DNA from 3 places in the Streptomyces sp. YIM S03343 genome. Region 1 is predicted to be linked to each of the others. Evidence: predicted binding sites of a transcription regulator. Region 1 holds the regulator's gene; each other region holds the start of a gene.
What was found. Region 1 encodes HrcA, which represses chaperone genes, less so after heat shock. Its sites were predicted from a motif close to TTNGCACTCNGNNNNNCNGAGTGCNAA; they were not measured.

Region 1 (6,802 bases):
CGGGGGCGTAGCGGCCGTGCTCGCGCACGAAGCGGTTGAGCAGGCCGCGGGCCGGGCGGCCGGAGAAGGCGCGGGTCAGTTCGGTGCGGGGGTAGAGGGGGTTGGTCAGGGCCTGTTTGTGCAGGGCGCTCGCGCCGGACTCGGGGGTGGCGAGGAACGCGGTGCCGAGCTGGGCCGCGCTGGCGCCCGCCGCGAGGACGGCGGCGATCTGGCTGCCGCGCATGATTCCCCCGGCGGCGACGACCGGTATGCCGACGGTCTCGCGGACCTGGGCGACGAGCGGCAGCAGGGCCATGCCGGCGCAGTCGTTCTCCGGGTTGTCCCAGTGGGTGCCCTGGTGGCCGCCGGCCTCCACGCCCTGTGCGATCACCGCGTCGGCCCCGGCCCGCTCCACCGCGAGGGCTTCCTCGGCGGTGGTCGCGGTGGCCAGCGTGAAGGTACCGGCGCGGCGCAGCGACTCCAGCACCTCAGGATGCGGCACACCGAAGTGGAACGACACCGCCGGCACCGGGTTGTCGAGCAGTACGGCGAGCTTGACGTCGTAGCCGTCGTCGCGGCCGCTGTCGGGGTCGCCGAGTTCCGTGTCGTACCAGGCGGCCTCCCCGGCCAGCTGGTGGGCGTAGAGCTCCACCGCGCCGGGCTCCGCGTACTGCGGCTGCGGCATGAAGATGTTGACGCCGAAGGGCTCTCCGGTGAGTCCCCGGATCTGCTTGATCTCCTGGTACAAGCCGTCGGCCGTCTTGTACCCGGCGGCCAGGAACCCGAGTCCGCCCGCCTCGGACACGGCCGCCGCGAGTCGCGGTACCGAGATCCCACCCGCCATGGGGGCCTGCACGATCGGCAGCGGGCAGAGATCGATCAGTGCGGAGGGCATGACGGCATGTTGTCACGTCCTTTGAACAAGTCCGAATCGGCCCGGACGTTGTCATAGGCCGTTGGCAAGGGGGCGTTCGGGGGTGTGCTGCGGGCCTCTCGACCCGGCCCGCAGCACGTGCGGACGATCAGCGGACACGGCTCCGGGCCGTTCACGTCAGAGTCCGGTCACCGGCCGTTGAACGCATCCTTCAACCACGAGAACAACCCTTGCCGCCCAAGCTGACTGCGCCTGCCCGGGGACCGACCCCCGGACCCCCAGCCACACCCACAGCGACCGTCACCGGCCGTTGAACGCATCCTTCAACCGCGAGAACAACCCTCGCCGCCCAGGCTGACTGCGCCTGCCCGGGGACCGACCCCCGGACCCCCAGCCACACCCACAGCGACCGTCACCGGCCGTTGAACGCATCCTTCAACCACGAGAACAACCCTCGCCGCCCAGGCTGACTGCGCCTGCCCGGGGACCGACCCCCGGACCCCCAGCCACACCCACAGCGACCGTCACCGGCCGTTGAACGCATCCTTCAACCACGAGAACAACCCTCGCCGCCCAGGCTGACTGCGCCTGCCCGGGTACCGACCCCCGGACCCCCAGCCACACCCACAGCGACCGTCACCGGCCGTTGAACGCATCCTTCAACCGCGAGAACAACCCTTGCTGCCCAGGCTGGAACTGCCCCGTCGGCCGTTCCTCCCCGCGCAGCTTGGCGAGTTCCCTCAGGAGGTGTTCCTGCTCGGGGTCGAGCTTGGTGGGGGTCTGGACCTCCACGTGGACGATCAGGTCGCCCCGGCCGCCGCCGCGCAGGTGCGTGATGCCCCTGGTGTGCAGCGGGATGGACTGGCCGGACTGGGTGCCCGGGCGGATGTCCACCTCTTCGAGGCCGTCCAGGGTCTCCAGCGGGACCTTGGTGCCGAGGGACGCCGCGGTCATCGGGATGGTCACCGTGCAGTGCAGATCGTCGCCGCGCCGCTGGAAGGTGCGGTGCGGAAGTTCGTGGATCTCCACGTACAGGTCACCGGCGGGGCCGCCGCCGGGGCCGACCTCGCCCTCACCGGCCAGCTGGATGCGGGTGCCGTTGTCGACACCGGCCGGGATCTTGACGGTGAGGGTGCGCCGGGAGCGGACCCGGCCGTCGCCCGCGCACTCCGGGCACGGCGTCGGGACGACGGTGCCGAAGCCCTGGCACTGGGGGCAGGGGCGGGAGGTCATGACCTGGCCGAGGAAGGACCGGGTCACCTGGGACACCTCGCCCCGGCCGCGGCACATGTCGCAGGTCTGCGCGGCGGTGCCGGGCGCGGCGCCCTCGCCGTTGCAGGTCCCGCAGACGACGGCCGTGTCGACCTGGATGTCCTTGGTGGTGCCGAAGGCGGCCTCGTCCAGCTCGACCTCCAGCCGGATCATGGCGTCCTGCCCGCGCCGGGTGCGCGAGCGCGGCCCGCGCTGCGACGCCGTGCCGAAGAACGCGTCCATGATGTCGGAGAAGTTGCCGAAGCCGCCCGCTCCGAAGCCGGCGCCCGCGCCGGCTCCGCCGGACTGCGAGAGCGGGTCGCCGCCGAGGTCGTAGACCTGCTTCTTCTGCGGGTCGGAGAGCACCTCGTAAGCGGCGTTGATCTCCTTGAACCGCTCCTGGGTCTTCGGGTCCGGATTGACGTCCGGGTGCAGCTCGCGTGCGAGCCGCCGGAAGGCCTTCTTGATCTCTTCCTGCGACGCGTCGCGGCGCACGCCGAGAACGGCGTAGTAGTCCGTGGCCACTTACGACTCCGCCAGGATCTGTCCGACGTACCGTGCCACTGCGCGTACCGCTCCCATCGTTCCCGGGTAATCCATGCGGGTCGGTCCGACCACGCCGAGCTTGGCCACTGCCTCGCCGCCCGAACCGTAGCCGACCGAGACCACGGACGTGGAGTTGAGTCCCTCGTAGGCGTTCTCATGACCGATGCGTACGGTCATGCCCGAATCCCCCGTCTCGCCCAGGAGTTTCAGGAGGACTACCTGTTCCTCCAGCGCCTCCAGGACGGGCCGGATGGTGAGGGGGAAGTCATGTCCGAAGCGGGTCAGATTGGCGGTGCCGCCGATCATGAGCCGCTCCTCGTTCTCCTCGACCAGTGTCTCCAGGAGGGTGGAGAGCACCGTCGAAACGGTACCGCGATCCTCGGCGTCGAACGCGTCGGGGAGGTCCTCGACGAGCAGCGGCACGTCGGTGAACCGGCGGCCCGCGACCCTGCTGTTGAGCCGGGCGCGCAGATCCGCGAGCGATGCCTCGCCGAACGGGGCGGGACAGTCGATCATCCGCTGCTCCACACGGCCGGTGTCCGTGATCAGCACCAGCATCACGCGGGCGGGCGCGAGCGACAGCAGTTCCACGTGCCGCACGGTGGAGCGGATCAGGGACGGGTACTGCACGACGGCGACCTGCCGGGTGAGCTGCGCGAGCAGCCGCACCGTACGGGCCACCACGTCGTCGAGGTCGACGGCGCCGTCGAGGAAGTTCTGGATCGCGCGCCGCTCCGGGGCCGTCATGGGCTTGACACCGGCGAGCTTGTCGACGAACAGCCGGTAGCCCTTGTCGGTGGGGATGCGCCCGGCGCTGGTGTGCGGCTGGGCGATGTACCCCTCGTCCTCCAGGGCGGCCATGTCGTTGCGGACAGTGGCCGGGGAGACGCCGAGGCTGTGGCGTTCGGTGAGCGCCTTGGAGCCGACCGGTTCCTCGGTGCCGACGTAGTCCTGGACGATGGCGCGCAAGACCTGGAGCCTGCGTTCACTCAGCATCGCGCCCTCCTCCAGATGTCGTCCCCTAGTCCCCCAGGCAGTCCCTGAGCGGTACCTGAGCAGTCTCTGAACGTCCTGCCGGCACTCTGCAGACGTCCTGCCTGGCACTCTGCGCGCGCGAGTGCCAACGGCTCCCCCGCCAGTGTACGGCGGTGGGGTACACCCCCGGCAAGGCTGGGACCCGTCGGTGCCCCCACGAGAGCACCGTCACAGTTAGCGTCGCTGCATGACCGTGACTTGGGAAGAGCTCGGATGGGAGCGGCTGGCGGACGGGGTGGGGCGGTGCCGTCTGCCCCGGTGGGACTGCACGGCGGGACTGGTGGTGGGCCGGGGTGCGGTCCTGGTGATCGACGCGGGGGCGGACCTCGCGGAGGGCACCCGGCTGCGGGCGCAGGCGGAGGCGCTCGCGGGGCACCGTGTGACCCATCTCGCTCTCACCCACCCCCACTTCGATCATGTCTTCGGGGCGGCGGCGTTCGCGGGCGCGGAGATGTTCGGCGCGGTCGGCGTGGACGCGGCGCTCATGTCCCGGCGGGCGCGGGAGGAACTGCGCGCGGACGCGGTACGCAACGGTCTGCTCGCGGCGCAGGCGGACGAGGCGGCCGATGCGCCGGTCGTTCCCCGCCACCATGTCTCCGGCGAGTGGACCCTGGACCTCGGCGGCGGCCGTCAGGTGCTGCTGGCGAACGTGGGCCCCGGCCACACCGCCCACGACCTGGCGGTGCTGGTCCCCTCCCTGTCGCCCGGCGACCCGGACGATCCGGAGGTGGTCTTCTGCGGCGACCTCGTGGAGGAGTCCGGCGAACCCCAGGCGGGACCGGACGCCGTACGCTCCCGCTGGCCGGCCGCCCTGGACCGGCTGCTGGCGCTTGGCGGCCCGGACGCCCTGTACGTACCGGGCCACGGCGCGGCGGTGGACGCGGAGTTCGTGCGGGCGCAGCGGGACGCCCTGGCGGCTCGCTTCGGCGTGTCGTGACGGCGCTACGGCGCCCTGCCGCCCCGTTCCTCCTATCGTCGTCCGAATGCGCCAGTACTCACCGGACCTGACCCCGCCGTGGAAGAGGCAGCAGCCCGCGCCGGAGGTGCCGGCGGAGCCCGGCCTGGTCGTGGAGGAGCCCGGCACCGGCTTCTGCGGCGCGGTGATCCGCTGCGAGGCGGGCACGGTGACCCTGGAGGACCGGTTCGGCAAGCACCGGGTGTTCCCGCTCCAGCCGCGCGGCTTCCACCTGGAGGGGCGGGTCGTGACCCTCGTACGCCCGCCGCAGTCCACCCCCGTACGCCCCGCCCGCACCGCCTCCGGCTCGGTGGCCGTCCCCGGCGCCCGCGCACGGGTGGCCCGCGCAGGGCGCATCTATGTCGAGGGGCGGCACGACGCGGAACTGGTCGAGAAGGTGTGGGGCGACGACCTGCGCGTCGAGGGCGTGGTCGTGGAGTACCTGTCGGGCGTCGACGACCTCCCGTCGATCGTCACCGGCTTCGCCCCGGGCCCCGACGCCCGCCTCGGCGTCCTGGTGGACCACCTGGTCACGGGCACCAAGGAGTGGCGCATCGCGGAGGCGGTGACGAGCGAACACGCCCTGGTGGTGGGCCACCCGTACATCGACGTGTGGGAGGCGGTGAAACCGTCCTCCCTGGGCATCGACGCCTGGCCCCGCATCCCGCACGGGGAGGACTGGAAGACGGGCGTGTGCCGCGCCCTCGGCTGGCCGGACAACACCGGCGCGGCCTGGCAGCACATCCTCTCCCGGGTCCACTCCTACAAGGACCTGGAACCGGAACTGCTGGGCCGGGTCGAGGAACTGATCGACTTCGTCACGGCAGCGGACGGCGGCGCGACGGCCTGACGCCGGGCGGTCGCCGAGCGGTCGCCGGGCGGTCGCCGGGCGGTCTCCGACGGCCACGGTCCTGGAGACTGTGGCTCAGTCGACGAGGTCCCTGACCACCGCGTCCGCCAGCAGGCGGCCCCGCAGGGTGAGGACGGCTTGGCCCTCGTCGTAGGGGCGGGCCTCCAGGAGGCCGTCGCGCAGGGCTCGGCGGGAGGCCGCGAGGCCCTGCTCACGGAGGAGGGACAGCGGTACGCCCTCGCTCAGCCGCAGCTCCAGCAGGATGCGCTCCACCCGGCGGTCCTCGTCGGTCAGCAGTTCGCGGCCCGCGCCCGGGGAGCGGCCCTCGGCCAGCGCCGCCGCATACGCGCCGGGGTGCTTCACGTTCCACCAGCGCACACCGCCGACGTGCGAATGCGCCCCGGGGCCCGCGCCCCACCAGTCCGCTCCGCGCCAGTACAGCTCGTTGTGCAGGCAGCGGGCGGCGTCGGTGGTGGCCCAGTTGGAGACCTCGTACCAGCCGTAGCCCGCCGCCGACAGCGTCTCCTCGGCGATCAGATACCGGTCGGCGTGGACGTCGTCGTCGGTCGGCGGGATCTCGCCTCGGCGGATACGGCGGGCGAGCTGCGTGCCCTCCTCGACTATGAGGGCGTACGCGCTGATGTGGTCGGGTCCGGCGCCGAGGGCGGCGTCGAGGGAGGCCCGCCAGTCGTCGTCGGACTCACCCGGGGTGCCGTAGATCAGGTCGAGGTTGACGTGCTCGAAGCCCGCCGCCCGGGCCTCGGCGACGCACGCCTCCGGGCGGCCGGGGGTGTGGGTGCGGTCCAGGATCCGCAGTACGTGCCGCCTGGCGCTCTGCATCCCGAAGGAGATCCGGTTGAAGCCCCCTTCGCGCAGAGCGGCCAGATAAGCCGGGTCGACCGACTCGGGGTTCGCCTCCGTCGTCACCTCGGCGTCCGCCGCGAGCCCGAACTCCTCACGGATCGCGGCGAGCATCCGCACCAGGTCGGCGGCGGCCAGCAGGGTGGGCGTACCGCCGCCGACAAAGACGGTACGGACCTCGCGCTGGTCGTCGCCGAGCACCTTCCGGGCCAGGCGGACCTCATCGATCAGGGTGCCGGCGTAGTTGTCCCGGGAGGCGAGCACACCGCCGCTGCCGCGCAGCTCGGTGGCGGTGTAGGTGTTGAAGTCGCAGTACCCGCAGCGAGTCGCGCAGTACGGCACATGCAGATAGAACCCGAGGGGACGGCCGGCGGCGCCGGCAAGCGCGACCTCGGGCAGAGCACCGTCGGCGGGGACGGGCTCGCCGTCGGGGAGTGCGGAAGGCATGTGC
Region 2 (6,802 bases), 1.1 Mb from region 1:
TGGCCTTGACCAGGTCGACCTCCGGGTCGGTGAGCAGCGGGCCGACGATGCCGGAGACGAAGTCGGAGGAGAACTCCTTCAGATCGGCGTCGATGAAGCAAACGATGTCCCCGCCGGTGACCAGGAGGGAGCGCCACAGCACCTCGCCCTTGCCGGGCACGGCGGGGATGCGCGGCAGGATGTGGTCGCGGTGGACGACCCGGGCGCCCGCGGCGGCGGCGACCTGGGAGGTGCGGTCGGTGGACCCGGAGTCGACGACGACGATCTCGTCGACCAGCGGGACCTGCTGCATGAGGTCGTGGCGGATGATCGCGACGATGTCGCCGACCGTTTCCTCCTCGTTGAGCGCGGGCAGGACGACGGACACCGACTGACCCGTGCGCTGCTTCGCCGCCATGATCCTGTGAAGGGGGCGATCGGTCACGGACCAGGAGCGATCGCTCAGCCAGCGCTCGACTTCTTCCAGCACAGCTTGCGGCTCCTCACTGTTGCGGCCACACATCACCATGTGATCCCTGCGATCCATGTGATCCCTGTGATCCATCTCGCGGTTCGGACGACTATCTCAACTCTCCTGGCCTTCGGTTACAGTCTTGAACAACGCGGATGACCATCGCATGTCCGAGGTCTCCGGCGTCCACAAGTGCATACCGCTCATCCAGAGGGGCAGAGGGATACGGCCCGGTGAAGCCCCGGCAACCCCCCTACGACCGGTCTCGGCATCCGCTGCGAGGCTCCCGGCGAGGGAAGGTGCCAAATCCGTCTCACGACGAGATGCGTCGTGAGGAAGATGAGGAGAAAGGGCCTCGCCTCTCATGGCCGCGCAGTCACTTGCAAGCACCACGGAATCCTCCGTCGATCTCGGGCCCGCCGCCGCTCTGAGCTGCCGGGAATGCGGCCATCGCGTACCGCTCGGCCCGGTCTTCGCCTGTGCGGAGTGTTTCGGCCCGCTGGAGATCTCCTACGACTTCTCGTCCTACGACACCGAGGAGCTCCGTAAGCGTATCGAGGCGGGACCCGCGAACATCTGGCGTTATGCGCCACTGCTGCCCGTCCCCGCGGACGTGGCGGACAAGCCGAACATCAATCCCGGCTGGACGAAACTCGTCAAGGCCGACCGTCTCGCCCGGGAACTCGGGGTGACCGGCGGTCTGTATGTGAAGGACGACTCCGGCAATCCGACGCACTCCTTCAAGGACCGTGTCGTGGCCCAGGCGCTGGAGGCCGCCCGCGCTTTCGGCTTCACCACGCTCTCCTGCTCCTCGACCGGCAATCTGGCCGGTGCGGTGGGTGCCGCCGCGGCCCGCGCCGGGCTGCGCTCGTGCGTGTTCATCCCGCACGACCTGGAGCAGGGCAAGATCGTCATGGCCGCGATCTACGGCGGCGATCTGGTCGGTATCGAGGGCACCTACGACGATGTGAACCGCTTCTGCTCCGAGCTGATCGGCGATCCGGCGGGCGAGGGCTGGGGCTTCGTCAACGTCAATCTGCGGCCGTACTACGCGGAGGGCTCCAAGACCCTGGCGTACGAGGTCTGCGAGCAGCTCGGCTGGCGGCTGCCCGACCAGATCGTCGTACCGGTGGCCTCCGGTTCGCAGCTCACCAAGGTCGACAAGGGGCTGAAGGAACTGATCGAGCTGGGTCTGGTGGAGGACCGGCCGTACAAGATCTTCGGTGCGCAGGCCGAGGGCTGCTCGCCGGTGTCCACCGCCTTCAAGGCCGGGCACGACGTCGTACGGCCGCAGAAGCCGAACACCATCGCCAAGTCGCTCGCCATCGGCAACCCGGCCGACGGGCCCTACGTCCTCGACATCGCGCGCCGTACCGGCGGCGCCGTGGAGGACGTGACGGACGATCAGGTCGTCGAGGCGATCGGGCTGCTCGCCCGCACCGAGGGCATCTTCGCCGAGACGGCGGGCGGTGTGACGGTGGGCGTGACGAAGAAGCTGATCGACGACGGCGTCCTCGACCCCACCCTCACCACGGTCGTCCTCAACACGGGCGACGGCCTCAAGACCCTCGACGCGGTGGCCGGCACCGGGCTGACCGCCACCATCCGTCCCAACCTTGAGTCGTTCCGAGAGGCTGGCCTCGCTTGACCTCCTCCTCCGAGTCCCGAGGAGTCCAGCGGTCGCCCGCCGGGTTTCCTGCTTCACCGCCGGCTGCCCCCGGGACGAACCCAAGCCGAGGTCTTATGCCAGCTCCACAGGCCGAAACCGCCGGCCCGGCGGTCGCGACGCAACGTAGTCCCCTTGTCACCGGAGGTCAAGTCGCATGAGTGTCACCGTCCGCATCCCCACCATCCTGCGCACCTACACCGGTGGGCAGGCCGAAGTGGCGGCCGAGGGCGCGACCCTCGCCGATGTCATCACCGACCTGGAGAAGAACCACACCGGCATCGCCGCCCGGGTCCTGGACGACCAGGGCAAGCTGCGCCGGTTCGTGAACGTCTACGTCAACGACGACGACGTCCGCTTCGAGCAGGGCCTGGAGACGGCTACTCCGGACGGGGCGGGCGTGTCGATCATCCCCGCCGTCGCCGGAGGCTGAGCACCCCAGGAGCGCACCCCCGGAGCGCCCGCCCGGAGTGCACCACGGAGCCCACCACTGTTACCGGGGGTAACGTCGCTCACTCACTGTTCATCGAATTGCCTCCTCCGTGAGAGAAGCGGAGGGGGTAATTCAGTTGGGTTGAACGCGGTAGGGTTGGGGAAGGCGCTCGTGATCTTCAGGGTGAAGACCCTGTGAATGTGCCGGGCGAACGGCAAGAAGTAGCCAAAGTGTGCGAACCTTTTGCGCCTTATACGCCTTTTATGGGGCCCGACTTGCCCTGAATTCAGGTGAATTCTCGGGAGATTCCCGACCGTGCGTGCCCGGATTTCTCGTCCGATTGACCTGTTGCAGACGGCAGTTGGACAGATACATTCAGCCGCGGTCGACGCGTTCCGGCGCACGCCCCCAATCCATGGGGGGTGAGGTCTGACCCGGATCCGCGAAGTGTGGATCTGTGCAAGGGCCAGTAATAGGGGAGTTAGGCATGGCTCAGGGCACCGTCAAGTGGTTCAACGCGGAGAAGGGGTACGGCTTCATCGCGGTCGACGGTGGTGCGGACGTCTTCGTCCACTACAGCGCGATCCAGATGGACGGCTACCGCACCCTGGAAGAGGGTCAGCGCGTCGAGTTCGAGATCTCGCAGGGCCAGAAGGGCCCGCAGGCCGACATGGTCCGCGTCACCGCCTGAACGTCAACTGCACGTATTTCCTGCGAAGGGCCCGCACCCGCACCGGGTGCGGGCCCTTCGCGTGCCCGGACGCCGTGCAGACGTCGTACGGCTGCCGTGCGGACGTCGTACGGCTGCCGTCGGACGTCGTAGGGCTGCTGTTCGCCAAGGGCTGACCCTCGGCCGACCCTGCCGGAGGCGCTTGCACTCGACAGGGGCGAGTGCTAATCATTGGCGTTAGCACTCTGAAGGTGAGAGTGACAATGAAGGACCGGGTCGGTGAGGCCCGCAGGCCGCGTGGGGCAAGGAACCACGGGCCGGCGAGCCGTCCGTCGCGGGCGCGGGCGCGGTCCGAAGGAATCACCCCCAGTCCTGGAGGGACCACTTCACATGGCCAAGATCATCGCGTTCGACGAGGAGGCGCGGCGCGGCCTCGAGCGCGGCATGAACCAGCTCGCGGACGCCGTGAAGGTGACGCTCGGCCCCAAGGGCCGCAACGTCGTCCTCGAGAAGAAGTGGGGCGCCCCCACGATCACCAACGACGGTGTGTCCATCGCCAAGGAGATCGAGCTCGAGGACCCGTACGAGAAGATCGGCGCCGAGCTGGTCAAGGAAGTCGCCAAGAAGACGGACGACGTCGCCGGTGACGGTACGACCACCGCGACCGTGCTCGCCCAGGCCCTGGTCAAGGAGGGCCTGCGCAACGTAGCCGCCGGCGCCAACCCGATGGCCCTCAAGCGCGGTATCGAGAAGGCCGTCGAGGCCGTCTCCGCCGCCCTGCTGGAGCAGGCCAAGGACGTCGAGACCAAGGAGCAGATCGCCTCCACGGCCTCCATCTCCGCCGCCGACACCCAGATCGGCGAGCTGATCGCCGAGGCCATGGACAAGGTCGGCAAGGAAGGCGTCATCACCGTCGAGGAGTCGCAGACCTTCGGTCTGGAGCTCGAGCTCACCGAGGGCATGCGCTTCGACAAGGGCTACATCTCGGCGTACTTCGCCACCGACATGGAGCGTATGGAGGCCGTCCTCGACGACCCGTACATCCTGATCGCCAACTCCAAGATCTCCTCGGTCAAGGACCTGCTCCCGCTGCTGGAGAAGGTCATGCAGTCGGGCAAGCCGCTGCTGATCATCGCCGAGGACGTCGAGGGCGAGGCCCTGTCGACCCTGGTCGTCAACAAGATCCGCGGCACCTTCAAGTCCGTCGCGGTCAAGGCCCCGGGCTTCGGTGACCGCCGCAAGGCGATGCTGAACGACATCGCCATCCTCACCGGCGGCGAGGTCATCTCCGAGGAGGTCGGTCTCAAGCTCGAGAACACGACCCTCGACCTGCTGGGCAAGGCCCGCAAGGTCGTCATCACCAAGGACGAGACCACCATCGTCGACGGTGCCGGCTCCTCCGACCAGGTCGCGGGCCGCGTCAACCAGATCCGCGCCGAGATCGAGAACAGCGACTCGGACTACGACCGCGAGAAGCTCCAGGAGCGCCTGGCGAAGCTCGCCGGCGGTGTCGCGGTCATCAAGGCCGGTGCCGCCACCGAGGTGGAGCTCAAGGAGCGCAAGCACCGCATCGAGGACGCCGTCCGCAACGCGAAGGCTGCCGTCGAGGAGGGCATCGTCGCCGGTGGCGGCGTGGCCCTCATCCAGGCCGCCTCGGTCTTCGAGAAGCTGGACCTCGAGGGTGACGAGGCGACCGGCGCGCAGGCCGTGAAGCTCGCGCTGGAGGCCCCGCTGAAGCAGATCGCCGTCAACGCCGGCCTCGAGGGCGGCGTCGTGGTGGAGAAGGTGCGCAACCTGACCCCGGGTCACGGCCTGAACGCTGCGACCGGCGAGTACGTCGACCTGGTCGCCGAGGGCATCATCGACCCGGCGAAGGTGACCCGTTCGGCGCTGCAGAACGCGGCCTCCATCGCCGCGCTGTTCCTCACCACCGAGGCCGTCATCGCCGACAAGCCGGAGAAGGCCGCCGCGGCCGCCCCGGGCGGCATGCCGGGCGGTGACATGGACTTCTGATCGACCTCTGGTTGATCTGCGTCCTTACCGAGGGCGGCACCCCCTTCCGACAGGGGGTGCCGCCCTCGGCGTGTCCGGGATCACACGGCGGCTCATCGGCGATGCGGAATGCACCACTCGGAGGGTGCAGTTGATTCAGGTAGTGCAACGATGCGTGCGCACATACCAGTTGGTCAGTCGAATCACTCTCCAGGAGCCCCCACGTGACCGTCACCACGCCCCCGGCCTCCCGCGCCGCCGAGATCCTCTCCCGCCCGGTCACGCTCAACGGCCTGACCGTGCCCAACCGGATCGTCATGGCGCCGATGACCCGCATGTTCTCCCCCGGCGGCATCCCGGGTGAGGACGTGGTGTCGTACTACGCCCGCCGCGCAGCCGCCGGTGTCGGTCTGATCGTCACCGAGGGAACGTACGTCGGCCACGATTCGGCCGGGCAGAGCAGCCGCGTACCGCGGTTCCACGGGGAGGAGCAGTTGGCGGGCTGGGCGAAGGTCGCCGAGGCGGTGCACGCGGCGGGCGGCACGATCGTCCCGCAGCTGTGGCACATCGGCATGGTCCGTGAGCAGGGCCAGGCGCCTTTCCCCGAAGCCCCCGCCGTCGGCCCCTCCGGCCTGCGCATCGGCGCCACCGAGGCCACCGGCAAGGCGATGGACCGGGCCGACCTGGACGCCGTGATCGGCGCGTTCGCCGAGGCCGCGGCCGCCGCCGAGCGCATCGGCTTCGACGGCGTCGAGTTGCACGGCGCGCACGGTTACCTCCTCGACCAGTTCCTGTGGGCGGGCACCAACCGGCGTACCGACGCCTACGGCGGTGACCCCGTGGCCCGGACGAAGTTCGCGGCGGAGGTCATCGCGGCCGTCCGCGAGGCCGTCTCGCCCGACTTCCCGGTCCTCTTCCGCTACTCGCAGTGGAAGCAGGAGGCGTACGACGCCCGGCTCGCCGAGACCCCCGAGGAACTGGAGTCCATCCTGACCCCGCTCGCCGCGGCCGGTGTGGACGCCTTCCACGCCTCCACCCGCCGCTACTGGCTCCCCGAGTTCGAGGGCTCCGACCTCAACCTCGCGGGCTGGACGAAGAAGCTGACCGGCAAGCCCACCGTCACCGTCGGCTCAGTCGGCCTCGACGGCGACTTCATCAAGGCCTTCACCGGCGAGGGCTCCGTGCTCAAGGGCATCGACGACCTGCTCGACCGACTGGAGCGCGACGAGTTCGACCTGGTGGCCGTCGGCCGCGCGCTGCTCCAGGACCCCGAGTGGGCGGCGAAGATCCTCTCCGGCCGTACGGACGAGCTGAAGCCGTACGACGCGGCGGCTCTGAAATCCCTGAGCTGAGCCGTCCCACCGTTCGCCCTCGGGTCAGTCAGTGACCAGCAGGAAGAACCCGAGGGCGAACACGTACGGCACGACGAGCAGCAGCGCAGGACGCAGCACACGCCCGCCCCGACGACCCGCCCGCGCAGTGCCTTCACCCCTATCGCCGTCACCCGCACGGCCGTTGCCCGTCCAGGCGTCGTACGCGTAGACGAGGGCGCTGGCCACACCTCCGCCCGCGTACGCCGCCGACAGCGGT
Region 3 (6,802 bases), 2.5 Mb from region 1:
ACCTCACGAACGCACCCGTCCCTCACCTCGTCGGGCTCCCGGAGCGACGGATCGGGGCCGTCGTAGAAGGATCCCACCGCGAGGAACGTCAGCAGGTCCCGAGCGCCCTCCCCCGTGACCGGCAGCAGGCTCTCCCTCACCGACTCACGTGTCACCGTCTCGAACAGCGGCACCGGATCGACACCGACGCTCCGTCCGACGGCCCCTCCACGCATGAACGCCACCACGTCGTCCACCCAGTCGCGGTGGCCCCTGGGCGTCAGACAGAGGACGGTACGGAACGGGTCGAACCATGCGGTCGCGCACCCGGGCAGCACACCTGCGCTCACGGACACCCCTCTCCTGGCGGACAGCCCGGAGGCCCGGCACCCCAGGTGTTCAGGGGTGCCGGGCCTCCGGTGCGGTGACTGGGCCGGTGCCTCAGTGGGCGTGGCCGTGGCCGCCGGCCGCGGGGGCCGCCGGCTCCTCTTCCTTCTTCTCGACGACCAGGGTCTCGGTCGTGAGGAGGAGGGAGGCGATCGACGCGGCGTTCTCCAGGGCGGAGCGCGTGACCTTCACCGGGTCGATGACGCCGGCCTTGACCAGGTCGCCGTACTCGCCGGTGGCGGCGTTGTAGCCGTTGCCCTTCTCCAGCTCCGCCACCTTGGAGACGATGACGTAGCCCTCAAGGCCCGCGTTCTCCGCGATCCAGCGCAGCGGCTCGACGGCGGCGCGGCGGACGACCGCGACACCCGTGGCCTCGTCGCCGGTCTTGCCGAGGTTGTCCTCCAGGACCTTGACCGCGTGGACGAGGGCCGAGCCACCGCCGGAGACGATGCCCTCCTCGACCGCGGCGCGGGTCGCCGAGATGGCGTCCTCCAGGCGGTGCTTCTTCTCCTTCAGCTCCACCTCGGTGGCGGCGCCGACCTTGATCACGCACACGCCGCCGGCCAGCTTCGCGAGGCGCTCCTGGAGCTTCTCGCGGTCCCAGTCGGAGTCCGTGTTCTCGATCTCGGCCTTGATCTGCGCGATGCGGCCCTGCACGTCCTCGGACTTGCCGGCACCGTCGACGATCGTCGTGTCGTCCTTGGTGATGGTGACCCGGCGGGCGGTGCCCAGCACCTCGGTGCCGACCTGGTCGAGCTTGAGGCCGACCTCCTCGGAGATCACGGTCGCGCCGGTCAGCGTCGCCATGTCCTGGAGCATCGCCTTGCGGCGGTCGCCGAAGCCGGGGGCCTTGACCGCGACCGCGTTGAAGGTGCCGCGGATCTTGTTGACGACGAGGGTGGACAGGGCCTCGCCCTCCACGTCCTCGGCGATGATCAGCAGCGGCTTGGAGGCGTTGGTCTGGATGACCTTCTCCAGCAGCGGCAGCATGTCCGCGATCGCGGCGATCTTGCCCTGGTGGATCAGGATGTACGGCTCGTCGAGGACGGCCTCCATGCGCTCCTGGTCCGTGACGAAGTACGGCGACAGGTAGCCCTTGTCGAAGGCCATGCCCTCGGTGAAGTCCAGCTCCAGACCGAAGGTGTTGGACTCCTCGACGGTGATGACACCGTCCTTGCCGACCTTGTCCATCGCCTCGGCGATCAGCTCGCCGACCTGCTGGTCCTGCGCCGACAGCGCGGCCACCGCGGCGATGTCCGACTTCTCGTCGATCGGGCGGGCCGAGGCGTGCAGTTCCTCCGACACCGCCTTCACCGCGGCGTCGATGCCCTTCTTCAGGGAGGCCGGGGAGGCACCGGCGGCGACGTTGCGCAGGCCCTCGCGCACCAGCGCCTGGGCGAGCACGGTGGCGGTGGTGGTGCCGTCACCCGCGATGTCGTTGGTCTTGGTCGCCACCTCCTTCACCAGCTGGGCGCCGAGGTTCTCGTACGGGTCGTCGAGCTCGACCTCGCGGGCGATGGTGACGCCGTCGTTGGTGATGGTGGGCGCGCCGAACTTCTTGTCGATGACGACGTTGCGGCCCTTCGGACCGATCGTCACCTTGACCGTGTCGGCCAGCTTGTTGACGCCGCGCTCGAGGGCGCGACGGGCGTCCTCGTCGAACTTCAGGATCTTCGCCATGACAGCGGGAGCCCTCTCGGAAATCTGTGGGTGAAAACGGCGCTGCGCCCCGGCGCCCGTTGTCTGTGGTCCCGGGGGCCTGGGGCGCAGCGTCATCTGTCTGGCATCTGGCATCAGGCAGCAGAACGTTCCTCTGCCTGTCAGTCAGGAAGTGAAGTGACTACTTCTCGATGATCGCGAGCACGTCGCGAGCCGAGAGGACGAGGTACTCCTCGCCGTTGTACTTCACCTCGGTGCCGCCGTACTTGCTGTACAGGACGACGTCGCCGACCTTGACGTCGAGCGGAAGGCGCTCGCCGTTCTCGAAACGGCCCGGGCCCACGGCGAGGACGGCGCCCTCCTGGGGCTTCTCCTTCGCGGTGTCCGGGATGACCAGGCCAGAGGCCGTGGTCTGCTCGGCGTCCAGCGGCTGGACCACGATGCGGTCCTCGAGCGGCTTGATGGCAACCTTGGAGCTGGCGGTCGTCACGATCCGACCTCCCCCTTCGGAGATCTCACGGGGTTAACTGTCTGAGGTGGCGACCAGGTCGATCCGTCGTCGCGGGTGCCGGACCTGCCCGTCGCTTTGTTGGCACTCTCCAGGGGGGAGTGCCAGAGCCGAGACTATGACTGCGGTTAGCACTCGGTCAAGCGGAGTGCCAGTTGCCTGCGGCGCGTCGGCCGATCGGTTCATTTGCCTACGGCTGTTTTGTCGGCACCCTTGGCTGCAGTGGGCGTCTCTGGGGGCTGCGCCCCCAGACCCCCCTTTCGGCCCTTCGGGCCTCGTCCTCAAACGCCGGACGGGCTGGATAGTGCTGGCCTTGCCCTCAGAAGTGCCGCGATAACCCCGCCAGTGCCGCAATAACCCCCGCCCACTCATCGCTGGCTACAGGTAGTCCTCCAAGCGGCCCGCCGTCAGGCCCTCCGTCTGCAGCTTTCGCAGGAGGCTCGTTGTTCTTGTTCCCGGGCTTCTCGGGGGGATGCGGACGATGTCTCCCGGGTGGAGGTGGGGGGCGCCTCGGGTGTAGGTCAGGGTGGTTTTCGTCAGGGTGGCTCGCCACAAGATCAGGGCGCCTACTCCGCAGTCCGCTGCGGCTCGCAGGGTTGTCGTGTCGTAGGTGCCGTGGGGTGGGCGGAGGAAGCGGGCGTGGGTGTTCAGGCGGGCTCGGAGGCGGTCCTGCTCGGCGCAGATCCGGGTGTGCTGGGTGCGGTACGGCAGGCCGCGCAGGGGGTGGTGGTCGAGGGTCCGGTTCTGTACGGCGGCTCCCGCGGCGCGCAGTCTCGTGAACTCGGCGTGGTCCGTGTCGGCGGGGGTGCCGGTGACGAACACCGTGACCGGGAGGTGCAGGTCGCGGACCATGTCGGGGAAGCGGGGGTCGCGGGGGTAGCGGGGGTCCCGGTGGGCGCTGGTGTCGTAGTCGTAGGTCAGGAACACCACCCGGTCGCGGGTGGGGATGTGGTCCAGGGCGGGTGGGAGGCCGGGGCCCGCCGTGCGGGCCGGGGGTGCGGCCGAGGGCTTCGGGGGGCGGGTCAGGGGGGCGGGGAGGCCCCAGCGGCGGTACGGGGGCAGTCCCGCGCCGGGGACGGCGTGCGCGGTCGGGTGGTCCACTCGCTGGGCCGCCTTTTTGCCGAGGCGCTCGATGGGGTCCACCGACTGGGCGCAGGACGTGAGCGGCAGGAGCAGGAGCAGGGTCAGGAGGAGGGTGGGGGCGGTCAGCGGCCTGCGCGGGGTCACAGGTAGTCCTCCAGGCGCGCCACCGCGTAGCCCTCGGCGGTGACCTTGGCCAGGAAGCGGCGGACCATGTCGGGCATCGTGCCCTTCCACTCCGTACGGCCCCGGAAGTGGGTCAGGACGATGTCACCGGGGTGCAGGTGCTGGTCCGCCTCCCGGTACTCCCAGTGGTCCACGAACACCTCCTCGTCCCAGATCGGCGCGTACCGGATGCCGCACGACTTGGCGGCCCGCAGGGTGTTCCGGTCGTAGCTGCCGTAGGGCGGGCGCAGGACGGCCGGGCGCTTGCCGAACTGTTTCTCCATCACGTCCTGCATGCCGCAGATCTCCTGCTTCTGCTCGTCGTAGGACATGCCCCGCAGATCGGGGTGGTGGAGCGTGTGGTTGTCGAGGGTGATGCCCAGGGAGCGCATGCGGCGGAAGTAGGCGTAGTCATCCTTGATCAGGAAGTTGCTGAGGAACGCCGTGTACGGGATGTGCAGGTCCTTCATCATCCGCAGGAACTCGGGGTCCTTCTCGTTGCCGTCGTCGATCGTGAGGAAGACGACCTTGTCCCGGGTGGGGACCGTGGTGAAGACCGGGGGGAGGTTCAGTTCCTCCTGGCCGTCGACCTCGAAGCCCTTGCGGGCCGTGATCCTCGGCTTGCGGGCCGGGGGCAGCGGGGGCGTCAGCGGGACCTGGCGCAGGCCCCAGCGTCTCGCCACGGCGGCACGGGCGGTGTACGTGGCGCGCAGCCGCGTGGCGTACGTGTCCAGGGCGCGGGCGGCGGCGGGAGCGCGGCCGGCCTCCTGGCCCGGGGCGGGGTGGCCGGTGGCATCGGGTCCGGTCTGCGACGTACAGCCGGAGGCGACGGCGACTGCCGCCAGGGCGGTGGTGAGACCGGCACGGATCACCTTCCGCCCCTTTGCCCTCTTCTTGTCATTTTGTACGACCACTCGCATGGTGCCGGATCCTCCCAGGCACCGGCCCCCGACCCCGGCCGACACCGCCGCCACTGCCGTACCGTCCACCGACTGGCCCACATCCGCCCTGCGGCTGATCGACAATGACCCGGTGAACGCCCACGCCCCCCTCGACGCCCTCGATGCCCTTCGCGCCCTCCTCGCCCCCGAGGGCCGCGCCCTCCTCGACGAGGTGCGCGGCACCGCCCCCGCCGACGAACTGGCCGTGGCCACCCGGCTGCGCCGCGAGCACGCGCCGGAGCTGGTGTCGGCGGCACTCGGTCAGACGCGGCTGCGGCAGCGGGCGGCGGCGAAGTTCCCGGCGGCCGACGCGGAGCGGATGTTCTTCACACCGAACGGGGTCGAGCAGTCCACCCGGACGAGCGTGGCCGCGTACCGGGCCGGGCGGCTGCGGGAGCTGGGCGTGGCCTCGGTCGCCGATCTGTGCTGCGGCATCGGCGGCGACGCCATCGCGCTGGCCCGCGCCGGGATCCGGGTCCTCGCGGTGGACCGGGACCCGCTGACGGCGGCGGTGGCGCGGGCGAACGCGGCCGAGCTGGGACTCTCGGACCTCGTCGAGGTGCGGGAGGCGGATGTCACGGAGGTGGACACATCGTCGTACGACGCCGTCTTCGCCGACCCGGCGCGGCGCGGGGGCCGGGGGCGGATCTTCGACCCGGAGGCGTACTCGCCGCCGCTGTCCTGGGCGGTCGGGGCCACCGCGGCGGCGCGGGTGGCCGCGCTGAAGATCGCACCGGGCATCCCCCACGAGTCGCTCCCGGCGGCGGCCGAGGCGGAGTGGGTCTCGGACGGCGGCGATGTGAAGGAGGCCGTGCTCTGGTTCGGGGAGGGGAGCACACCGGGCGCGGTACGGGCCACCCTGCTGCCGGGGCCGCGCACCCTGCTCGGGCGCGGGCTGCCCGATCCCGGAGTACGGCCGGTGGGACGGTACCTGTACGAACCCGACGGCGCCGTCATCCGCGCGCACCTGGTCGCCGAGGTCGCCGAGGAGATCGGCGGCGGGCTGATCGACCCGACGATCGCGTACATCACGGCCGACGAGGCACGCCCCACCCCCTACGCGTCGGCGTACGAGATCACCGACCAACTGCCCTTCAGTGTGAAGAAGTTGAAGGCACTGCTCCGTGAACGGGAGGTCGGCACGCTCACGGTCAAGAAGCGCGGCTCGGCCGTCGAGCCGGAGGAACTGCGCAGGAAGGTCAAGCCGTCGGGCCCCCACTCGGCAACCGTCTTTCTGACTCGGGTCGCGGGCGCGCCGACGATGCTCATCGGTCGGCCCGTCCAGCCCACCGACCCCATTGACCCCGTCGACCCCATCGACCCCATCGGCTGAGACAGCCGACTCGCCGTCACTCGCACCCCTCCGCCCGTCCCAGCAGCAGTTCCCGCTCGCGTTCGTTGCGGGTCAGGGCCGCCGCTCGTTCAAACTCCTCGCGGGCCTCGGTCTTACGGCCCAGGCGGAGGAGGAGGTCGGCTCGGACGCTCGGGAGCAAGTGGTAGTCGCGGAGGGCGGGTTCGGTGGCCAGAGTGTCCACCAGTTCCAGGGCCCGGGCCGGGCCTTCGGCCATCGAGACGGCCACCGCGCGGTTCAACTCGACCACGGGGGACGGGGTCCGGGCCGCCAGCAGAGCGTACAGGGTCGCGATGGCGGGCCAGTCCGTCTCCTTGTAGGTGTAGGCACGGGCGTGGCACGCGGCGATCGCCGCCTGGAGGGCGTACGGGCCCGGGGCGCCGGTCGCCGCTGCATCCGCACGGGACAGGGCCGCGACGCCGCGGATGATGAGCAGGCGGTTCCAGCGGCGGCGGTTCTGGTCCTTGAGGAGGACCGGGGTGCCGTCCGGGCCGGTGCGGGCGGCCGTACGGGACGCCTGGAACTCCAGCAGCGCGGCCAGTCCGTGCACCTCGGGTTCCTTGGGCATCAGCCCGGCCAGCAGACGGGCCAGCCGCAGCGCGCCCTCGCACAGTTCGGGGCGCAGCAGATCGGCGCCGGCCGTCGCGGCGTACCCCTCGTTGAAGATCAGATAGATCACGTCGAGGACCGAGCCGAGCCGTGCCTCGCGGTCCGGGCCGTACGGCACCTCGA

Region 2: a site for HrcA is predicted at 3,458-3,484, ahead of groL (chaperonin GroEL). Genes of this name have one in related genera too.
Region 3: a site for HrcA is predicted at 2,662-2,688, ahead of groES (co-chaperone GroES). Genes of this name have one in related genera too.

What each region holds. Positions count from the first base shown of each region.
Region 1 is NZ_JBPUKX010000001.1:6,218,353-6,225,154, reverse strand. Features, by position in the region: gene ACSYGN_RS27150 (nitronate monooxygenase) at 1-874, opposite strand, end outside; gene dnaJ (molecular chaperone DnaJ) at 1,490-2,629, opposite strand; gene hrcA (heat-inducible transcriptional repressor HrcA) at 2,630-3,646, opposite strand; gene ACSYGN_RS27135 (MBL fold metallo-hydrolase) at 3,873-4,622, shown strand; gene ACSYGN_RS27130 (DUF3097 domain-containing protein) at 4,669-5,490, shown strand; gene hemW (radical SAM family heme chaperone HemW) at 5,566-6,798, opposite strand.
Region 2 is NZ_JBPUKX010000001.1:5,068,395-5,075,196, forward strand. Features, by position in the region: gene ACSYGN_RS22085 (glucosyl-3-phosphoglycerate synthase) at 1-469, opposite strand, end outside; SAM riboswitch class I at 652-797, shown strand; gene thrC (threonine synthase) at 816-2,099, shown strand; gene ACSYGN_RS22095 (ubiquitin-like small modifier protein 1) at 2,275-2,550, shown strand; gene ACSYGN_RS22100 (cold-shock protein) at 3,038-3,241, shown strand; gene ACSYGN_RS22105 (hypothetical protein) at 3,231-3,389, opposite strand; gene groL (chaperonin GroEL) at 3,611-5,233, shown strand; gene ACSYGN_RS22115 (NADH:flavin oxidoreductase) at 5,437-6,564, shown strand; gene ACSYGN_RS22120 (hypothetical protein) at 6,589-6,802, opposite strand, start outside.
Region 3 is NZ_JBPUKX010000001.1:3,766,044-3,772,845, forward strand. Features, by position in the region: gene ACSYGN_RS15985 (hypothetical protein) at 1-236, opposite strand, end outside; gene groL (chaperonin GroEL) at 421-2,046, opposite strand; gene groES (co-chaperone GroES) at 2,207-2,515, opposite strand; gene ACSYGN_RS16000 (polysaccharide deacetylase family protein) at 2,912-3,760, opposite strand; gene ACSYGN_RS16005 (polysaccharide deacetylase family protein) at 3,757-4,698, opposite strand; gene ACSYGN_RS16010 (class I SAM-dependent methyltransferase) at 4,697-6,052, shown strand; gene ACSYGN_RS16015 (RNA polymerase sigma factor) at 6,069-6,802, opposite strand, start outside.